One region of the Lysinibacillus sp. NPDC047702 genome, then DNA from elsewhere that is predicted to be linked to it. Evidence: a T-box and tRNA genes for the amino acid it is inferred to sense, from the RefSeq annotation. Region 1 holds a T-box; the other holds one or more tRNA genes.
What was found. The T-box of region 1 lies ahead of argS (arginine--tRNA ligase). A T-box ahead of a tRNA ligase gene usually reads a tRNA of that ligase, here a tRNA-Arg.

Region 2: it encodes a tRNA-Arg, which carries the amino acid that the T-box ahead of argS (arginine--tRNA ligase) is inferred to sense. The anticodon was not compared.

What each region holds. Positions count from the first base shown of each region.
Region 1 is NZ_JBNNMG010000055.1:15,437-25,882, forward strand. It holds gene ACQKIM_RS20855 (TcaA NTF2-like domain-containing protein) at 1-775, opposite strand, end outside; gene ACQKIM_RS20860 (CynX/NimT family MFS transporter) at 1,023-2,207, opposite strand; gene argS (arginine--tRNA ligase) at 2,349-4,028, opposite strand; T-box leader at 4,078-4,296, opposite strand; gene ACQKIM_RS20870 (sigma-70 family RNA polymerase sigma factor) at 4,456-4,965, shown strand; gene ACQKIM_RS20875 (helix-turn-helix transcriptional regulator) at 4,988-5,383, shown strand; gene ACQKIM_RS20880 (FtsW/RodA/SpoVE family cell cycle protein) at 5,370-6,608, shown strand; gene ACQKIM_RS20885 (ABC-F family ATP-binding cassette domain-containing protein) at 6,753-8,357, shown strand; gene ACQKIM_RS20890 (amidohydrolase family protein) at 8,406-9,149, opposite strand; gene fabF (beta-ketoacyl-ACP synthase II) at 9,327-10,446, opposite strand, start outside.
Region 2 is NZ_JBNNMG010000009.1:80,040-90,485, forward strand. It holds gene ACQKIM_RS07095 (8-oxo-dGTP diphosphatase) at 1-454, shown strand, start outside; gene rapZ (RNase adapter RapZ) at 465-1,358, shown strand; gene ACQKIM_RS07105 (gluconeogenesis factor YvcK family protein) at 1,363-2,358, shown strand; gene whiA (DNA-binding protein WhiA) at 2,426-3,373, shown strand; gene ACQKIM_RS07115 (HPr family phosphocarrier protein) at 3,488-3,745, shown strand; gene clpP (ATP-dependent Clp endopeptidase proteolytic subunit ClpP) at 3,890-4,480, opposite strand; tRNA gene ACQKIM_RS07125 (tRNA-Arg) at 4,792-4,866, shown strand; gene ACQKIM_RS07130 (basic amino acid ABC transporter substrate-binding protein) at 5,370-6,167, shown strand; gene ACQKIM_RS07135 (amino acid ABC transporter permease) at 6,257-6,961, shown strand; gene ACQKIM_RS07140 (amino acid ABC transporter ATP-binding protein) at 6,958-7,680, shown strand; gene ACQKIM_RS07145 (spore coat protein) at 7,735-8,349, opposite strand; gene ACQKIM_RS07150 (LemA family protein) at 8,511-9,092, shown strand; gene ACQKIM_RS07155 (TPM domain-containing protein) at 9,092-9,856, shown strand; gene ACQKIM_RS07160 (S9 family peptidase) at 10,014-10,446, shown strand, end outside.

The sequences.
Region 1 (10,446 bases):
GGAATACATCTAAAAATTGCTTAATTTCATCTTCATTATATGCAAAAATATTTTTCCCGTACTTTTCTATAGCCTGCTTTACAGCTACTTGATTCCCTTGCTCTATATAGGGGTACAAATTTTTTGATTGAGAAAGTCGATCACTAACTCTCATTCCCTCTTCAATCCATTCATCAACTAGCTGAGCTATGTCTTTAAATGGCAATATGTATGGCTGTGAAACATCGTTTTGCTGACGATTAAAGTAGATACCTACAAACTCACCATTCTCTGCCTCCAGTACAGGGCTTCCTAAAGGTAATGGTTGTTCTACATCTATATAATAAGCAGCAACTTTATCACTGTATTTATGAATGATGTGTGGCAAACCATCGACATAAACCGAAAGCTGATTTAAATCTCCATTATATACTGTCGGTACCTTTACTGAGCTTTTATAGGATACTTGTAAGATGGCGATATTATGTGCTGTAGACATATAATGCACAGTCGCTTCCATAAGTTTATTATTCGCAAATTCAATGAATGCAACTGGCTTAGAGGCTACGAGCGCACCATTTGTGACTATGTAAAGCTTATCCTTATCCTGACTGACAATAAGCCCTGCACCAATACCGTTTTCACCAACAACTTTTACCTCTGGCACAATTTTCTCTTCCTGTTTTGTTACCGCTTTTTCTGATTTTGTCTCTGATTTTTTTGTCTGAAACAGTTCTGCCACTGTTTGATTACCACAGCCTGCTAATAGAATAGCTGTCGCTCCCAAAATGAGCATCTTCTTCCGCATAGCTTCACCAATACTTTCTTTCAGCTTCTTTCTTTTCTATCATAAACAAGGTTTATATACGTTTCAAGTTTACATAATAATATTATTAGTGGAGCTATACTATAAAAATATTACCTGCATCTTTTAATCAATTCATTTTACCTATAAAAAGTGTTTCTTTTATATCTTTGTTATGAAATTTGACTTATAATTTGTGGCGAAAATAATTTTTAAAAAAGACATGCTTTTGCATGCCTTAGAGAGAATTTTTCTTTAAACTAAAAGTTGTTGCCATAATACCAAGCATTATGGTCATGAAAATAGCAAAAGTCACTGTATGATTTCCAGTAATATCATAGCAATAGCCTATCACAATTGGAATGATGGCGCTTATTATAAATCCGCCAGACAACACCATAGACGACCAACTATTCGTCTCCTCATTCGTTCTTGCCTCATCCAATGGCAATAATAACCCTATTGGAAATAAACCACTTAAGACGATTCCAATGATAAGCACCGCAAATAATAGCCACATACCTGAGCCCACCCATAATAATGCAAATCCTAAGATGCCTAAAACCCCTAAAGCAAAAAGCCATGCTAACCGGCTCGTCCATTTTTCCATCAGTATTGGAACTACAATATTACCAATCATTTGTATGAAAGACATACATGTTAAAATCGTGCTTGCTGCACCAAGTGAATAGCCCTTATCCTGCAAAATTGGTACTAACCAGGACATTATTGAAAAAAATAGTGATGTTTGTAAGCCAAAATAAATTAACATTGTCCAAGCCTGGATACTTTTCCAAGGATTTCGGGTTGAATGTTCAGACTTTTCATCGTTCCTTGATAGCTCCTGCTCCTCTTTTTGTATCAACAGATACCACATCAGTAAGGCGAAAAGCGCTAGGATTGACCAGCTACCTAGAGCTATTGTCCAGCTACCATAAAAATGACTATAAAACATTACGGTTAGTGCTGCGCTCAATGTTGCACCTGTTCCTATTCCAAATGAATAAATTCCGACAACTGTAGTGAAACGATTAGGAAATTTCTTCTTGATGTAGGCATTTAGCATTGGACCAATAAGTGCAATCGCAAATCCTGCAAGAAAGCTTGTGATCACAAGTAACCCATAACTTTCTTTTAGAAAACGCAATCCATTTGCTAAAGCAAGAATTAGAATTAAGAACGTAATAGATGTTTTTGTGCCGAATTTTTTTTGTAATGGTACAGCAATGGGTGCAAAGAGTCCCATACAAAATACTGGTATGGATGTTAAAAAGCTCATTTTTGTATTAGATATATGTAACGACTCCAATAAAACATTATAGAGTGGTCCAATTGCGGTTACGGCTGGACGCATATTGAGGGCAATGAAAAAAATACATACAACCATAAGCACCGAGGAAACCGTCCATTGCTTTTTCATCATATTCTGTTAAACCTTCTCTCTAATCTGTAAAATCTACTATTATTGTCAGACCTCTGATTTCTTTCTATTCCCTTTTATCATTTTTTCCAGTACTGGTCAATTTAAATACACATCTACCACAGTATAGTAGATGTGTTTCATTTACATATTCTTTGGTGCTGCAATACCTAATAATGCTAATGATTCTTTTAAAATGATAGCGACACATTGACAGAAAGCTAAGCGTGATGCTCTAATATGATCTTCAGCTAATATTTTATTTTGAGCATAGTATTTATTAAATAAACGAGCTAAGTTTAAGGCATATCTAGCAATTTGTGACGGATCTGCCTGCTCAAAAGCATTAGAAATTACTTTTGGAAACTGTTCTAGTAGTAAAATAACTGGCCATGCTTGCTCACCTAATTTTTCAATAGATAATTCCTTGCCAGGTTCATTTACTTTTTCCAAGAGGGATGATATACGTGCATAAGTGTATTGAATATATGGACCTGTTTCCCCTTCGAAATTCATCATTTGCTCAAGAGAAAACTCTATATCATGTAGACGATCATTTTTTAAATCATTAAATATAACCGCTCCAACACCAACTTGATGGGCTACAATATCTTTCTGCTTTAGCTTTGGATTTTTTTCCTCAATATTGCGTTTTGCGGTAGTAATCGCTTCTTTCAGCACCTCACCTAATAGAACTATTTTACCTTTACGAGTTGACATTTTTTTACCGTCTTTTAGAATCATCCCAAAAGGCACATGCTGTAAATCCTTTGCCCATCCATACCCCATTTTCTCTATAACCCAAAATAGCTGATTAAAATGTAGGGACTGTTCATTGCCAACCACATAAAATATTTTTTTAGGGTCATAGTGCTGTTTACGATAGAATGCAGCTGCCAAATCACGAGTTGCGTAAAGTGTCGCACCGTCTGTTTTTGTAATTAAACAAGGTGGCATCTGTTCAACTTCCACAACAAATGCCCCATCAGATTTTATAAGTAGCTCTTTTTCTTCTAGCTCCTTGACAATCGTTGCCATTTTGTCGTTGTAGAAGGCTTCCCCATTGTATGAATCAAAGTGAATTCCAAGAAGTTGATAGATAGTATTAAATTCGTCTAATGATGCATCTCTAAACCATTGCCACAGCGCTAATGCCTCTCCATCCCCATCCTCCAATGCTTTAAATGTAGCACGTGCCTCTTCATTAAGGGTTTCATCCTGTTCTGCTTTTTCATGAAATTTCACATAAATTCTTAATAATTCTTCAATCGGCGCATTAGCAATCGCCTGTTGATTGCCCCATCGTCTATAGGCAACAATTAACTTACCAAACTGTGTTCCCCAGTCTCCTAAATGATTGATGCGAATTGCTTGGTAGCCATTTTTTTCGGCAATATTAGCTAAAGCATTGCCAATTACAGTAGAACGTAAATGTCCCATAGAAAATGGCTTCGCGATGTTAGGAGAAGAAAAATCAATGACAACATTCCCTTTCGATTCCTGTTGGCTTCCATATAAATGTTGTTCTATTAAAATTTTAGTAAGCACCTGTTTTGTAACGATTGACTGATTAAAAAATATATTTACGTATCCTCCTATTGCTTGAACATCCTTTATGATTTCACATGTCAAATTGTTTTTTATCTCTTCGGCGATATTGTGAGGTGATTTTCTACATTTTTTAGCAAGAGTAAAGCACGGAAAAGCTACATCCCCTAGCTCTAATTTTTTTGGTTTTTCTAATAAATGTTGAATTTCTTTAACTGTGAGCTGATCCTTTAATGCAACAGCAATGCTTTTGGCTATTTGTTCCTTCATGTTCATTTTTCATCTTCCTCCTCTAATAAAAATAAAAAAGCTCCCGTCTCTAATAGATAGAGACGAGAGCATAGTTATCCCGTGGTACCACTCTAGTTGCCATTCCAAATGACCACTTTCCATTGTTAACGAGGTGACTCCCCGATATTCTCTACTTCTTTTTCGAGAATCTTCTCCAAAGTGCGTTTCATTTATGGCTCCTGCATTAGGCTTACACTACCCCCAATTCGCTTTCCAGTTATCCATAAACTACTCTCTTTTTCATTGAATTTAACTGTAATTTCAAAATATTTTACAGTAGCTTAAAATGAAAGTCAACTTTTGATTTAAGAACTTACGATAGAATACTTGGCAGGATTACATTAGTATAGAAAAAATAAAACCGGTATTATGTGGTACTCGTCTAATATATGAACAGGAAGGAGGTATGGAGATGGAGGAAGTGATATCTATCAGTGGATTATCGCGAAATCAGTTGATTGAGGAGCTTATGACTGATTATGGTCAGGAAGTTCTACAGCTTGTTTATACATATGTACATGATGTCGCACTTGCAGAGGATTTAACACAAGAAATTTTTATCAAATGCTATAAGGCATTGTCCACTTACCAGGGAAATGCTAGTTTGAAGACATGGTTGTGGCGTATTGCTATCAATCATACAAAAGACTATCTAAAGAGCTGGTACAAAAAAAATGTTTATGTCACTGAAACGAATGTCTTAGCTCAAACATTAGAAACGGGTGATTTGCTTGAGCAAGTTGTAAAAAATAGTGAGGAGGAGGCATTATTTGACTTAGTGATGGCACTTCCTGTCAAATATCGTGAACTTATTTACTTTTATTATTTTGAGGAATACTCGGTACAGGAGATTGCCTGCCTTCTAGCGTTAAATAAAAATACAGTCAAAACGAGACTTCGTAAGGCACGTTCTTTGTTATAAAAAACATTAGGAGGGAATCCATTTGACGGAATCACGTTTTAAACAAGTTATGAAAAGTCAGTTTCAAAAAGTGCAGTTTACAGAGAAGCATCGAGAAGTTGTACGTAAAGGTATTCAAGAGGAATTTTCGGATCAAGTGCTATTACCGATGCTGCAAACGATGCGTTCAGGATATGAGCTTACACAACTTCTTTATACAAAAAACAAAGCAGTAGTTCATTTTAACGAGGGAATGATTTATGCTATGCTACATCGCCTTGAACAGCAACAACTCATTGTTAGTGAATGGTACGAAAATGAAAAGCGATATGTTCTTTCACATAAAGGAATTAAGCTACTGACAAAGCTCAACAAAGAAATGCATGAACGCCCTTCCATTCAGCAATTATTGAAGGAGGCACGTTATGCAAACGATTAAGCAATATATTCAACATACAAAGAGACATATTCATAACAAGGAGGCACATGATGTAGTTGAAAAGGAGCTGACCTATCATTTAGAGAAGTCGAAGCATGCTTGGCTGGAAAAGGGATATAGCGATATCGATGCAGAACAACAGGCTGTGCGTGAAATGGGTAATGCTACAAAGCTTGGTATATCGCTTAATCAGATTCATCAGCCAAAAATCGATTGGATGCTCATTATTTCATTTCTGCTAGCGTCACTTTGTAGCTTCTTACCACTTTTTCCAGCTGAGTTCTTGTTAAGAGATTTTATTGTCCGCAATATCGTGATTGTTGTTGGTGGCATTGTTGCGACGATTGTCTTAATGCGACTCGATTTTCGAAAGCTAGAGGGCTATTCTATGCATTTGTATGTACTGGCAAGTGTGTTATTTCTCATTATCTTAAATGGTAATCAAGTGATGAATGGTGTTATCTTTTTTAAAGCTGGTCCACTTGAGCTTAAAGGTTGGATGACATTGCCTCTCTTTTTAATTGCGTTTGCAGGGCTTTTTGCTAAACAAAAAAAATCATTTTGGTGGCTGCTTATTCTTTATTCTATCGGTGTGTACTTTTACATCCTTTTGCCAGACATTTCACTATTCTTTACATACACAGCGATTGTTGCCTCATTATTTTATGCAAGCAACTTTTCTCGCAGGCTAAAGCTAGCATGTACTGCTGCTTTTAGTTTCCTGTTAATATGCGTAATCGGATACTTGTTGATTGTACCATTAAAGCCATACCAACTTACACGAATGCAGACAATCTATACACCAGGTTTAGAGGATACTTCTACTGTCATTTATATTTCAAATATGATGAAACAGCTCACATGGTTTGGCACTAGCAGTCAACCGTTTGCTGGTGGAGCCCATACTGATTTTGTATTACTGACAATCTTACAAACGTACGGGATTGTTGCAGGGGTAGTTATTTTAAGTCTTCTCGCCTTCATTATTTACCGTATAGCCTGTACACTTTCCTTCATTCAAAATGAATACGGGCGATTATTAATCGTAGGTGGGCTTGCCTATATAACAACGCAAATTGTTTATCACATACTTATGTTATTTGGACTTGTGCCACTTATGTCAATGCCAATCCCATTCATTAGCCATGGTGTTTTCCCGATGCTGCTTGGAAGCGTTGCGATTGGCTTTGCACTAAGTATTTATCGAAGAAAATCATTTATTTGATAATAGACTCTTTGGAAGCTGGGGTATTTATTGTGGCTAATATGCCTTTTATAATGATGCTAAACCTTGATTTAATAATGTTTATAGACTATGGAACATATTTCATGCTATACTAGAGCCATTGTGAAAAAAGGAGGAACTTGCATGATTCAAGTAAGTAATGTAGGTCTTCGCTATGGCGATCGTAAACTATTTGAAGACGTAAATATAAAATTCACACCGGGGAATTGCTACGGTTTAATCGGGGCAAATGGTGCCGGTAAATCAACATTTTTAAAAATTCTTTCTGGTGAAATTGAAGCACAGGAAGGTCATGTATCAATGGGTAAGGACGAACGTTTATCTGTCCTTAAACAAAACCACTTTGAATATGATGAATTCAATGTATTAGATACAGTTGTTATGGGGAACAAACGTCTTTGGGAAGTAAAAGCTGAAAAAGACGCTATCTACGCAAAAGAAGACTTTTCTGATGAGGATGGCATGCGTGCTGCTGAATTAGAGGGTGAATTCGCTGACCTAAATGGTTGGGAAGCTGACTCAGAAGCAGCAACATTATTAAACGGATTAGGGATTGGCGACGAGCTTCACTATATGCTAATGGCTGACCTTGAAGGTTCTGACAAAGTCAAAGTATTATTAGCACAAGCTCTATTTGGTAAACCAGACGTTCTATTACTAGATGAGCCTACCAACCACCTTGACTTAAAAGCAATCCAATGGTTAGAAGAATTCTTAATTAATTTTGAAAATACGGTTATTGTCGTATCCCATGACCGTCACTTCTTAAATAAAGTGTGTACGCATATCGCGGATTTAGACTTCTCTAAAATCCAATTATATGTTGGGAACTATGACTTCTGGTATGAGTCTAGCCAATTAGCACAAAAAATGATGGCAGACCAAAATAAGAAGAAAGAAGAAAAGATTAAAGAGCTACAAGCATTCGTTGCTCGTTTCTCTGCGAACGCTTCGAAATCAAGCCAAGCGACTTCTCGTAAGAAAATGTTGGATAAAATCGAGCTTGACGACATTAAACCTTCTAGCCGAAAATATCCATTCATCAACTTCCAAACTGGACGTGAGATCGGTAATGATGTGTTGACAGTGGAAGGTCTTACAGCAAGCAATGAAGGTGAAACTTTATTTAAAGACATTCGCTTCTCTATGAATAAAGACGATAAAATTGTTTTACTTGGTAGCCCGATGGCAAAAACAGCTCTTCTTGACATCTTAACGGAAGAAAAAGAAGCGGATGCAGGATCATTCAAATGGGGCGTGACAACTTCTCAAAGCTACTTTGAAAATGATCACGATAAATATTTTGAAGGCTCAGAAAAAACATTAGTTGAATGGCTTCGTCAATATTCTCCAGACGACGAAACAGAAAGCTTCCTACGTGGCTTCCTAGGTCGTATGCTATTCTCTGGTGAGGAAGTAAAGAAATCCCCTTCTGTTCTATCAGGGGGAGAAAAAGTACGTTGTATGCTATCGAAAATGATGCTTGCTACAGCAAACGTTATTTTATTAGATGAACCAACAAACCACCTTGACCTTGAATCTATTCAGGCACTAAATGAAGGACTTATGCGCTTCAAAGGTGCGATGCTCTTCACATCTCATGACCATCAATTTATCCAAACAATTGCGAATCGTGTCATCGAAATCCGTGAAGACGGCTCAATTTTAGATAAGCAATTAACATATGATGAATTCTTAGAGTGGAAAGATAGCCAAGGTTTAAGCTAATTCCAAATAAAATCCTCTACCGAAAGCTTTGGTAGAGGATTTTATTGTTTATTTAAAATACCATTGAATCGCATTCTTATAGAGGATCTTATCAGCAGCCTGTTCATCAAAAAGCTGTTGAATCAATTCAATATCTGCATGTTCAAAAGGTCGCTTTGCTCTGGTAGACGGTAAATCTGTTCCAAACATAAGTGCATCTGGATTTACTTCATAAATCGATTTTAAGGCATTCTTAACATCCAGTTCCACACGACCAAAGCCAGTCGCTTTTACATGTATCCCTTTTTCAACTAATCTTAATAAATGTGGTAGCCCTTCTTCAGATAAACCTAAATGATCAATGGAAATAGCCGGTAACTTTTCAATAGTCGATGCAATCTCTGGTAACTCTTTTGCATCCATATAAAGTTCACTATGCCAGCCAACTAAATCATAAACTCTTCTTGCAAAGGTATTTAGCTTTGATAGATCTTCTGAACCTCCCCGTTTAATATTAAACCGTAATGCTCGTACCCCATTGTTATGTAAATAAATAATTTCATCATCAGTCACAGTAAAAGGCAATTGAGTAACACCACAAAAAGCTGGTCCCATTTGTTTCAATGCTTTCAATAAGTATTCCTGGTCAAATCCTTGAAACGATCCTGATACAATCGCCCCACCCAAGACGTTGAAATCGGCAGTTTCATTTTGGTAATCTTCAACAATATAGCTTGGTGGTGTGTATCCTTGGTTTTCGATTATCGGAAAATCAAAATCAATAATATGAAAATGCGCATCAAAAATTCTCATCATCCATCTCTCCTTCTACACCTAAATTTAACACACAATGAACATAAGCATAAATATGAATTTTCACTATAGATTCATAAGAAAAACTTATTGATAAATTACACATAAAAAGATGATATGAAAATCCCATTTCATACCATCTTTATAATATACAAGCATTCCGAAAAATTTACTAAACTATTCCTCAAACTTTTTAAAAGCCAATACGGCATTATGGCCGCCAAAGCCGAAGCCATTGGACAAGGCAATATTGACTGGTTGATGTATCGCCTTGTTTGGCACATAATTTAAATCACATTCTGAATCAGGTGATTCAGAATTGATTGTTGGCGGTACAATACTATCCATTATACTTTTTAACGTAATGATGGCTTCTAAACCACCAGCTGCTCCAAAGAGATGTCCTGTCATTGATTTTGTAGAGCTCACCTTTAAATGATAGGCATGTTCACCAAAAACGCTTTTTATTGCCCTTGTTTCCGATTTATCTCCCTCTGGTGTACTAGTACCATGCGCATTAATATAATCCACAGCTGACAAATCAATATTAGCCATTTTTAAGGCTAGATTCATCGCATTTGCTGCCCCTGTAAAATCAGGAGACGTTATATGATATGCATCTGTTGTTACGCCATAGCCTACAATTTCACCGAGAATTGTTGCGCCTCTTTTTTTCGCATGTTCATACTCTTCAAGAAATACTACACCTGCTCCTTCTGACATCACAAAGCCATCACGTTGGCTGTCAAATGGACGACTTGCCTTTGCTGGCTCATCATTCCTTGTTGACATTGCTTTCATACGAGAGAACCCAGCAAAACTAAGTGGATTAATTGGCGCCTCTGCTCCTCCTGCCAGAATCCCGTCTGCATAACCATGTCTAATATTTAAGAATGCCTCTCCAATTGCTTGATTCCCTGTTGCACAGGCTGAAACCGGTGAAAAGCTTGGACCTTTAAAGCCTGTTTTAATTGCTACAATACCTGCAGCCATATTGCTAATCATCATTGGTACCATAAAGGGGGAAACCTTACGTGGACCATTATCCAACATGTTTTGATGATTTGCTAAAATGGTATCAATACCACCAATACCTGAGCCTATATAAACGCCTAAACGAGTTTTATCAATATTATCCATATCTAAGTTTGCTTGCTCCAAAGCTTGCTGGGTAGCAGCTAGTGCATATTGAACAAAGACATCATATTTACTAATTTCTTTTTTATCCATATACTTAGCCGCATCAAAATTAGTGATATACCCTGCAATTTGGGTAGAAATAGTAGAGAATGCCTCT
Region 2 (10,446 bases), on a different contig from region 1:
AAATTTAATTGCCGTTAAAGACGGTCAAGTATTATTACTTCAAAAGCCTAGACGTGGCTGGTACGTTGCTCCAGGTGGAAAAATGGAGAACGGTGAATCCATCTATGAGGCTGCTATACGTGAGTTTCAAGAGGAAACAAATGTCACACCATTAAATGCGCATTTAAAGGGTGTTTATACAATGGTTATTAAAGAAAATAATGCAGTCGTTGATGAATGGATGCTTTATACATTTGTTGCTAAGGATATAGAGGGTACACCTTTTGATGAAACGAGAGAAGGCAAGCTTGCATGGCACCCAGCAGAGGATTTAAAACATTTGCCAATGGCTGAAGGTGATCGGACAAATTTACAATTTGCCATCTCACAATCAGGCATTCAGTATGGAACATTTGAATATACGACTGATTTTGAATTATTGCATGAAAAAATACAAATATCAAAAGAACAATAAAAGGAGCTGCATGACAGTGGTGGTTGAAGGCCAACAAAGTACACATGAATTGGTTATTATTACAGGAATGTCTGGAGCTGGAAAAACAGTAGCTATTCAAAGCTTTGAGGATTTAGGGTATTACTGTATTGATAATTTACCACCGGCGTTACTTACAACTTTTTTAACCCTTCTCAGAGATTCGGGAAAAAATACTGCACGTATTGCAGCTGTCATGGATATGCGTGGTGGTGACTTTTTTGATTCTCTTATTGGTGCTCTTGACCATATAATAAAAGAAGGAGATATTGTTGCACGTATATTGTTTTTAGATGCACATGATGCAACATTAGTTAGACGCTATAAAGAAACAAGACGTTCACACCCGCTAGCTGTCAATGGCCTACCATTAGATGGTATTCAACAAGAGCGTATTTTGCTATCAGAAGTTAAAGGTCGTGCTGATTTTGTTTATAATACGTCTACTATGAAGCCTAAGGAACTACGTGAAAAAATCGCGAAGGAGTTTGCAAGTGATGCAGACTATGTTTTTTCGGTTAACATTATGTCTTTTGGATTTAAACATGGTATGCCAATAGATGCAGATTTAGTGTTTGACGTGCGTTTTTTAAAAAATCCATACTATGTTGAAGAGCTACGTCCTAAGACGGGGTTACAGACGGAAGTATCCTCTTATGTTTTAGCGCTTGAGGATACACAAACTCTCATTCAAAAACTGAAGGATTTATTTGAATTTATGATTCCTCTATATAGACAAGAAGGAAAATCACAGCTTGTTATTGCCTTTGGTTGTACGGGTGGACAGCATCGCTCGGTGACATTAGCAGAGTATTTTGGGGCATATTTAGGTGGAAAAGAGAATACGGTTATAACGCATCGTGACATCAATCGAAGAAAGGATTGAGTGAATGGGGAAAAGGCAAACTAAGCTTGTAGTTATTGGTGGTGGTACAGGGCTTTCAACATTACTGAGGGGACTGAAGCATCATCCATTTGATATTACTGCTATTGTAACAGTAGCGGATGATGGTGGTTCTTCAGGGCGCTTACGGGATGATTATGATATACCACCACCCGGCGATGTCCGAAATGTTATTGCGGCATTATCGGATGTTGAACCACTTGTAGAGCAAATGTTTCAATATCGTTTTTCAGCATCACAAGATTTACGAGGGCATTCATTAGGTAATTTAATGCTCACTGCTTTAACAGAGATTACTGGAGATTTTAACCATGCCATTAGTGAAATGGGAAAAGTGTTAAAGGTCCATGGTCGCGTTATACCAGCTGCCAATAAAAAGATTAATTTACATGCAGAGCTTGTGGACGGTTCTACAATAGAAGGTGAATCTAAAATTCCAACGGCTACAAAACGAATTAGTCGTGTTTTTTTAGTGCCTGAAAATGTGAAACCGTTACCAGAGGCAATACGAGCAATCCATCGTGCGGATTATATTTTAATTGGTCCTGGTAGCTTATATACGAGTATCATACCTAATCTGCTTGTCAAAGAAATTGGTGAGGCTGTCGTAAGAGCTAAAGGAAGAAAAATTTATGTTTGTAATTTAATGACTCAAAAGGGTGAAACCATTTCCTATACAGCAGGAGATCATGTAAAAGCAATTTACGAACATGTTGGCGCTTCCTTTATCGATTCTATTTTAGTAAATGAAGAGAAGTTACCACATCCTGTACAGGAGCTTTATAAGGAAGAATGTGCGGAACCTGTAACATTTGATGTGGCAAAGCTTGAAAGTATGGGATTAGAGGTTATTAAGCGCGATATTGCAACGATTCGGTCAGATGGAACGGTTCGTCATAATGCGGCAAATGTTGCTAAATGGCTAGTAGAATACGCAAATATTTATAAACAAAAAGTAAACAATCTAAAAATACAATCATAAAGCGCTTATTGTATATGATAGGATGAGCATATACATAGAACTGAAAGTTGAAAGGGGGGCACGTGATATGTCTTTTGCTTCTGAAACAAAAAAAGAATTAACGCAAATAGAAGCGGACAATCATTGTATGAAAGCAGAAGTATCTGCCCTAATTCGTATGAATGGTTCATTATCCTTTGCGAATAAACAGCTAAGCTTAGACGTACAAACTGAAAACGCTGCAATTGCAAGAAGACTCTATACGATTATGAAAAAGTTGTATCCGTATAACGTCGAGTTACTTGTCCGAAAGAAAATGCGTTTGAAAAAAAATAACGTATATATTTGCCGTGTAAGAGAAGGTGCACGTGAGCTATTAATTGATTTAGAAATCATCTCAGACGACTTTCAATTCAATCATACGATTTCTCCAAAGCTCATTAAAAAAAGTGGTCAAAAAAGAGCATATTTACGAGGTGCATTTTTAGCAGGCGGCTCTGTTAATAATCCAGAAACATCAGCCTACCATTTAGAAATCTATTCTTTATATAAAGAGCATGGCGAGGCTTTAATGGATGTGATGAATGAATTTGAGCTAAATGCAAAAACAATAGAACGGAAAAAGGGCTTTGTGACCTATTTAAAAGAGGCAGAAAAAATTTCTGATTTTCTTAATATTGTAGGAGCTCATCAGGCAATGATGAAGTTTGAGGACGTTCGTATATTGCGGGATATGAGGAATAGTGTTAACCGTATTGTCAATTGTGAAACAGCAAACTTAAATAAAACAATAGGTGCAGCATTGCGTCAGGTAGAAAATATTCGATTTATTGAAAATTCCATTGGTTTAGATCAATTACCAGAAAAGCTTCGGGAAATTGCTCGTTTACGAGTGGAATATCAAGATGTCACACTTAAAGAACTGGGTGAAATGGTATCAAGCGGAACGGTCAGTAAATCAGGTGTCAATCATCGTTTACGAAAAATCGACGAAATAGCAGATGCATTAAGACGTGGAGAAAAGATAGGCGGTTAAGTTTTCATACTTTTCAGGTATGAATGTGATGCGTAATCGCGTATTGTTCTTTTGCTAGTAAGTGAGGTAAGATAAAACTAATAAGATGAACGGTAGTAAAGGGGAGTTTTGAGAATGACCGAGAGAAGAGTCCAAGTCAAATTAAAATTAGGACTACAGGCTAGACAAGCAGCGTTATTTGTTCAAGAGGCAAATCGTTTTAGTGCAGATATCTTTCTTGAGAAGGATGAGAAAAAAGTTAATGCTAAATCCATTATGGGTGTAATGAGCTTAGCTATTGCCAAAGGAACAGAGGTAGTTTTAAGCAGTGAAGGCAACGATGCTGAGCAAGCGGTTACAGCATTGGCAGAATTAATCGAAAAAGAAGATTAAATATAAAGACTGTCCAATAAATTGGGCAGTTTTTTGTGTATCTAATTACTAGAAGTGGTGGATAGCGGAGCTAATGTGACGGATAGAATGGATTAAAAGTAAAAAAAGACATCTCAGAACTAAATCTGAGATGTCTGTACTGTGTTATTTACGGTCGTTACGGTCCATAATATGGTCGATTAAGCCATATTCTTTTGCACGTTCAGCCGTCATGAAGTTATCACGATCTGTATCTCTTGAAATGACTTCAAGCGGTTGCCCAGTACGTTCTGATAAGATACCATTTAATTTTTCACGTAGGAATAAAATTCGTTTTGCAGCGATTTCAATCTCAGTTGCTTGACCCTGTGCACCACCAAGTGGTTGGTGAATCATTACTTCTGCATTTGGTAATGCGAATCGTTTACCAGGCTCACCTGCTGCAAGTAGGAATGCCCCCATAGATGCTGCCATACCGATACAAATTGTCTGCACTTGTGGTTTGATAATTTGCATTGTGTCATAGATGGCCATACCGGCAGTGATTGATCCACCTGGTGAGTTAATATAAAGTGAGATATCTTTATCTGGATCTTCAGCTTGTAGGAATAAAAGCTGTGCTACGATAGAGTTAGCCACGTTGTCATCAATCGCACTTCCTAAAAGGATGATGCGGTCTTTTAGTAGTCGTGAATAGATGTCATAGGCACGTTCACCACGGCTTGTTTGTTCAATAACTGTAGGAATTAAATTCATGTTAAATCCTCCTTAATAAAACTAAATTCGAATACTTTTGCTGAAAACTTCTGTTGTATTTCAGCTGTATCCTTATCATACACATTATAGTCAGGGAAGGTCAAATATTAACCCTGCTAAAGTGAAATAAAAAAAATAAATTGTTTTTGCATTCTATAGTTGAATTGTTAGCAATACGTTTGTATAATAGTTAAGGTCATAAGTTTAAAGTACGGTTCACTATTTTGCGGGTATGCTTCAAAAAATGAGGATTATCTACATCATGCTTTTCATAAAGCCTAGAGTGAGTACTTTTTTTTTGTTTTTTAATTGCCCTCGTGGTGTAATGGATAACACGTAAGATTCCGGTTCTTGCACTGGGGGTTCGATTCCCTCCGAGGGCGCCATTTTACTGATTATTTGATATACATTTATAGCTCGATTCTCCTAATAAGTAGTTTAGCAGCCTGCTTAGTGGAGAAAGAAGGGAAAATAGTGGAAATACTGCCCTAATTGGCATTATTCCCGTATTTGTTCCATTCAAACCTTCAAAAAAAGCAACAACTCCAAATTATTTTTTAGTGAACATACTGTACGTGAGGACTAGCCATCTAGTCGAAAAAAAGAATCCTATCTGAGGGGATTCTTTTTTTTTTGACTAAAACTATCTAATTATGGCATGATTAGCCGTGTATAAATATACATTTTTGATGCTATTTTCGTTTATTCATACCGTTTTTTGCTAAAATAACGCATAGAGATAAATTTTTATGAAAAAATAATTACTTTTATACGAAAAGTTATTGTCTATTGGCAATAATGTTACTATAATTGACCTAATAGTCGAACATTTCCGAATTGTGAAAAATGAAGTCATATTTCGGAAAAACTTATTTTAGGGGGAAACGCTATGAAAAAAAGATTAACCATGTTACTTATGCTCGTGGCAGCACTAATGCTAGCTCTAGCAGGATGTGGCGCGAAGGAAGATAAATCATCAGGTAGTGCACCAGCAGAGGATGGTGGAAGCGGTAAAAAAGTTTATAAGGTAGGTACTGAGGCTACTTTCGCTCCTTTTGAATCAATTGACGATAAAGGGAATATTGTAGGGATTGATGTCGATATTTTGAAGGCTATTGCTGATGAAATGAACTTTGAAGTAGAATGGCAAAATATTGGTTGGGAGCCTGTATTCCAAACAATTCAAAATGGTGAAACAGATATTGGGGCATCAGGGATCACAATTAATGAAAAGCGTAAAGAGTCATTTGATTTTACAGAGCCATATTATGAATCTCAATTATTAATTGTTGTAAAAGAAGATTCAAAGATTAAGTCATTAGCTGAGTTAAAAGATAAAAAGATTTCGGTACAAATTAATGCTACTGGTCACGAAGCTGCCAAAAAACTACAGGGTGATGCTAGTACAAAAATTATGGCATTTGAAAATCAACCAGTGGCTATCCAAGAAATGCTGAATGGCAATGTAGATGCTGCGATCGGTGATAATGCAGTAGTTTATGAATATATCAAAGCACATCCAGATCAAAAACTTAAAATAGTAGAAGATGATGCATTTGAAAAAGAATATTATGGCTTCATGGTTCAAAAAGGAAATAAAGAGCTTTTAAACCTATTAAATGAAGGTCTACAAAAGATTAAAGAAAACGGTAAATTAAAAGAAATTACTGGCTCAGACTTTAAGTAAGACAAGGATAATGATGCCCCTAGCGCATAGTTGATAGGCTAGCGGTTTCATATTCTTTCGTAACTTTTTAGGGGAAATGGGGTTTTCGGATGGACATCTTTGACTTACGCTGGGACATAGTCTGGAACTACCGAGATATGTTTATACGTGGTATTGGCGTAACATTAATTTTGACACTCAGTGGTTATTTTGGTGGTATTTTTTTAGGATTATTTTTAGGGCTCGGAAAATTATCAACGAAAAAATGGATTTATTGGCCATGTAAGCTTTATGTTGATTTATTCCGTGGAACACCAATGCTAGTGCAAATTTTATTAATTCACTTAGCCGTAATACCTACGATTTTTGGACACTCTTTAGGTTATATGGTGTCAGGGATAACGGCACTTATTTTAAACTGTGCGGCCTATAATGCGGAAATCTTCCGTGCGGGCATTCAAAGTATTGCGAAAGGTCAGATGGAGGCAGCTCGATCACTTGGCTTAACACATAACCAAGCGATGAGAAAGGTCATTTTACCACAGGCATTTAGACGAATGATCCCACCTTTAGGGAATGAATTTATTGCGCTATTAAAGGATTCCTCATTAGTAACAGTTATTGCTGCTCCAGATATTTTATATGCAAGTAAAGTAGTAGCAGGAGCCAGCTTCCGTTTCTGGGAGCCTTACATTGTTGCAGCATTATTATATTTAGTTTTAACGTATGGTGTAACAAAAATTGTGACATTTATCGAGAAGCGATTCAGTAATAGCTATGTCCCTCGTAAGGCAGAAGGGCGGGAAGCACGATGATTAAAATTCAGAATTTACACAAATATTTTGGCAAGCTAGAAGTGTTAAAAGGTATTGATTATGAAATACAAGAAAAACAGGTAGTTTGTGTAATAGGACCATCTGGTTCAGGGAAAAGTACCTTTTTACGCTGCATTAATATGCTAGAAGAGGTGACTGATGGTGCCATTTATATTGAAAACGTGAAGATTAATGATCCTAAAACAAATATAAATGCAATACGTGCAGAGGTAGGCATGGTGTTTCAACAGTTCAATTTATTTCCGCACATGACGGTTATTGATAATGTGACAATGGCTCCTATGCAAATTCGTAAGATGAGTCGTGCTGACGCAGAAGCATTAGGGCATGAGCTTCTTAAGAAGGTTGGTTTAGATAGTAAGGCATATAACTATCCTGAACAGCTTTCAGGTGGTCAGCAGCAACGTGTAGCTATTGCTCGGGCTTTAGCAATGAAACCAAAAGCGATTTTATTTGATGAACCTACATCAGCACTTGATCCAGAAATGGTAAAAGAGGTGCTAGATGTAATGAAGAACTTAGCAGCTGAGGGAATGACAATGATTGTCGTTACACATGAAATGGGCTTTGCACGTGAGGTAGGCGATCGTGTGGTCTTTATGGATGGCGGCTATATTGTTGAAGAAGGAGCACCGGAGGAAATTTTCGGAAATCCTCGAAATGAACGAACAAAAGCATTTTTAGGAAAAGTTTTATAACTAATAAGGAAAGCAGTCTCAGGTGATTTGTATCACATGTGAGACTGCTTTTTTTTAATGAAGAGGATTTGTAGTAGTACCGAATGAATCGAGTATTGTTCGCATATCCTGCTGTGAATATTGAGGCACTTGATAGTAGCCATGTTTATTTTGGTAAATAGATAATTCGTATGCCATTTCAATACAGTTGGGAATACTATCTGCAACAACACGACGAACTACAGGGTTTGTAGTTTCAGTTGCCGCAGCTGTCATACATTTTGCTGCACCTTTTTGAGCACCTAATAAGAAGCCAGAAATTGTTTCATCATTAATTTCATTTGCATTTTGCATTGGTTTTTTAGGTTGTCCAGGATTTAATCCATAAGTAAAGTTATTGCCTGTCTCCATTTGGTAACGCCCAGTTGGAACAGATGGATCATGCCCAGTTTTAAATGATTCCACAATAGTGTTATACATTCCCAAAGTGAAGTTATATTGGCGATCCAAAATGTTAAGTAATTCTGGGTCCTTTACATGTGGACGTAAAATAATGGATTGATTCATACCAGCAATAATTTCGCCAAGTGTTTCATGCATGTCCATAACTTCATGTCCACCATGATTTAGGCTTTGTTGTTGGTTGAATGATGGTTGGTTAGCTGATTCGTTGTGAAATGATTGTGACAAAAAAAACGCCTCCTAAATGTTATTTTGTTGCAGTATTTAGTATGTCTATTTAGATATATTTCATACGGTATAAATCCATTGGCATATATATTGAATAGAGATGTTTTTTTGCAGCACATTAGAGGTAAGGAAAAGTAAGCATGTAAAGGAGGGAATACAATTTGAAAAAAGCTTTTGGACCTATAGGAATAATAATCATTATTTTAGTTTTACTAGCTTTATTATTTATTCCTAAATACAACAGCCTAGTAACAGCGGAAGAGAGTGTGGATTCAAAATGGGCTCAGGTTGAAAATCAGCTTCAGCGTCGCTATGATTTAATTCCGAATTTAGTGGAATCCGTGAAAGGGTATGCCAAACATGAGCAAGATATCATTTCTAGTATTTCTGAGGCGCGCTCACAAATGGGAAATGCACGTACTCCAGAGGAACAGGCAGTTGCGAACGATGCATTGAATGGCGCACTTAGTCGTTTGCTTGTAGTGGTAGAAAATTATCCAAATTTAAAGGCAGATGCTAATTTTCGACAATTGATGGATGAATTAGCTGGAACAGAAAACCGGCTAGCAGTTGCCCGTGAAGACTATAATAATGAAGTTCAGACCTTTAATAAAAATGTTAAACGTTTCCCAGGAAATTTAATTGCAGGCATGTTTGGCTTTGAGCAGAAGGAATATTTTAAAGCAGCTGCAGGCTCTGAAAAGGCGCCATCTATTGATTTTAGTAATTCAGGTAAGCAATAATGAAACGTTTTATTGTGCAATTTGCAATCGTTTGTTTCTCATTTTTTGTATTGATTAGAATGGCAGATGCAGCAATGCCCACTCCCATGAAAAATACGTATATTCATGATTTTGCTAATGTATTATCCTCTTCAGTTAAAGAAGAGCTTAATCATTATTCACAGCAGCTTGACAAAGGTACAGGTGCTGAAATAATGGTTGTCACAGTAGAATCCATTCATGGGCAGGAGCCGAAGATGTATGCGACTAAAATGATTCGCTCTTGGGGAATTGGCGATGCACAAAAAAATAACGGTGTTCTACTATTAGCAACATTTGGTCAGGGCGAAGGCAATAATGATGTCGTTATTGCGGTTGGTCAGGGGCTTGAAGGGGCATTGCCAGATGGTAAGCTTGGACGGATATTAGATACAGCGTTTTATCCAAATGCAAGTGCTGGTGACATTGATCAAGCATTTAAAGCAACGTATGCTGAAGTATTTCAAACTGTTGCAGAGGAGTACAGTTGGGAGGGAGAGACACCTACAAATTCAGCTGAGGATAAAGAGATGCCAATATGGATGATTATTGTACTTGTTGTCATTGTACTTATTTTTTATTCCATTATTTCTAACGGTGGTGGAAGAGGACCTCGCTCAGGTGGCAGAGGAGGCTATCCAGGAGGATTTGGTGGTGGCTTTAGCAGCCGAGGCTCAGGCGGAGGCGGCTTTGGTGGATTTGGAGGAGGTTCATCAGCTGGTGGCGGGGCAAGTCGCAAATTTTAAACGATTAAAAAGTGAGCTGCTGGCAGTTCGCTTTTTTACTGGTTTAAAAGGGAATTATATTTAACTATTATCATTTATTGACAAAAACGCTAAAGTTGTTATAATTTTAATATATCGACAAACGATATAACGCACAATGATATAAGGAGGAATCATTTTGAAAAAAAGATTTTTATCGGCATCATTAGCGGTCATTTTAACGACTTCTGCTGTTTATCCAGTCACAATGCAAGAGGTTCGAGCTGCCAATGAAACTAGTCAACAAGTAGTAGACCAAGAGGAAAGTGTAACGGCACAGGAATTTCTTAATTTAGCTGTAACAGCTTTAACCTTCCAGCATGGATCAGATTCTATGCGTCAGCAAATCATTGCAACGTGGGTAAAAGGTGAGGAATTAAAGGATTTAACCCTTGCTATTAAACGTGATGAAGCAGCACGTATTTTAGTAAGAGCTTTAAATAAAGAGGAAAAAGAAGCAACGCTTGCTGAGTACAAAGAAAAAGCAGCTAAGCTTGGATTATTTACTGGTCTTTTAATTAGTGATAATACGATTTCTAAGCAGGATGCAGTCAAAATTTTAAATAATGCTA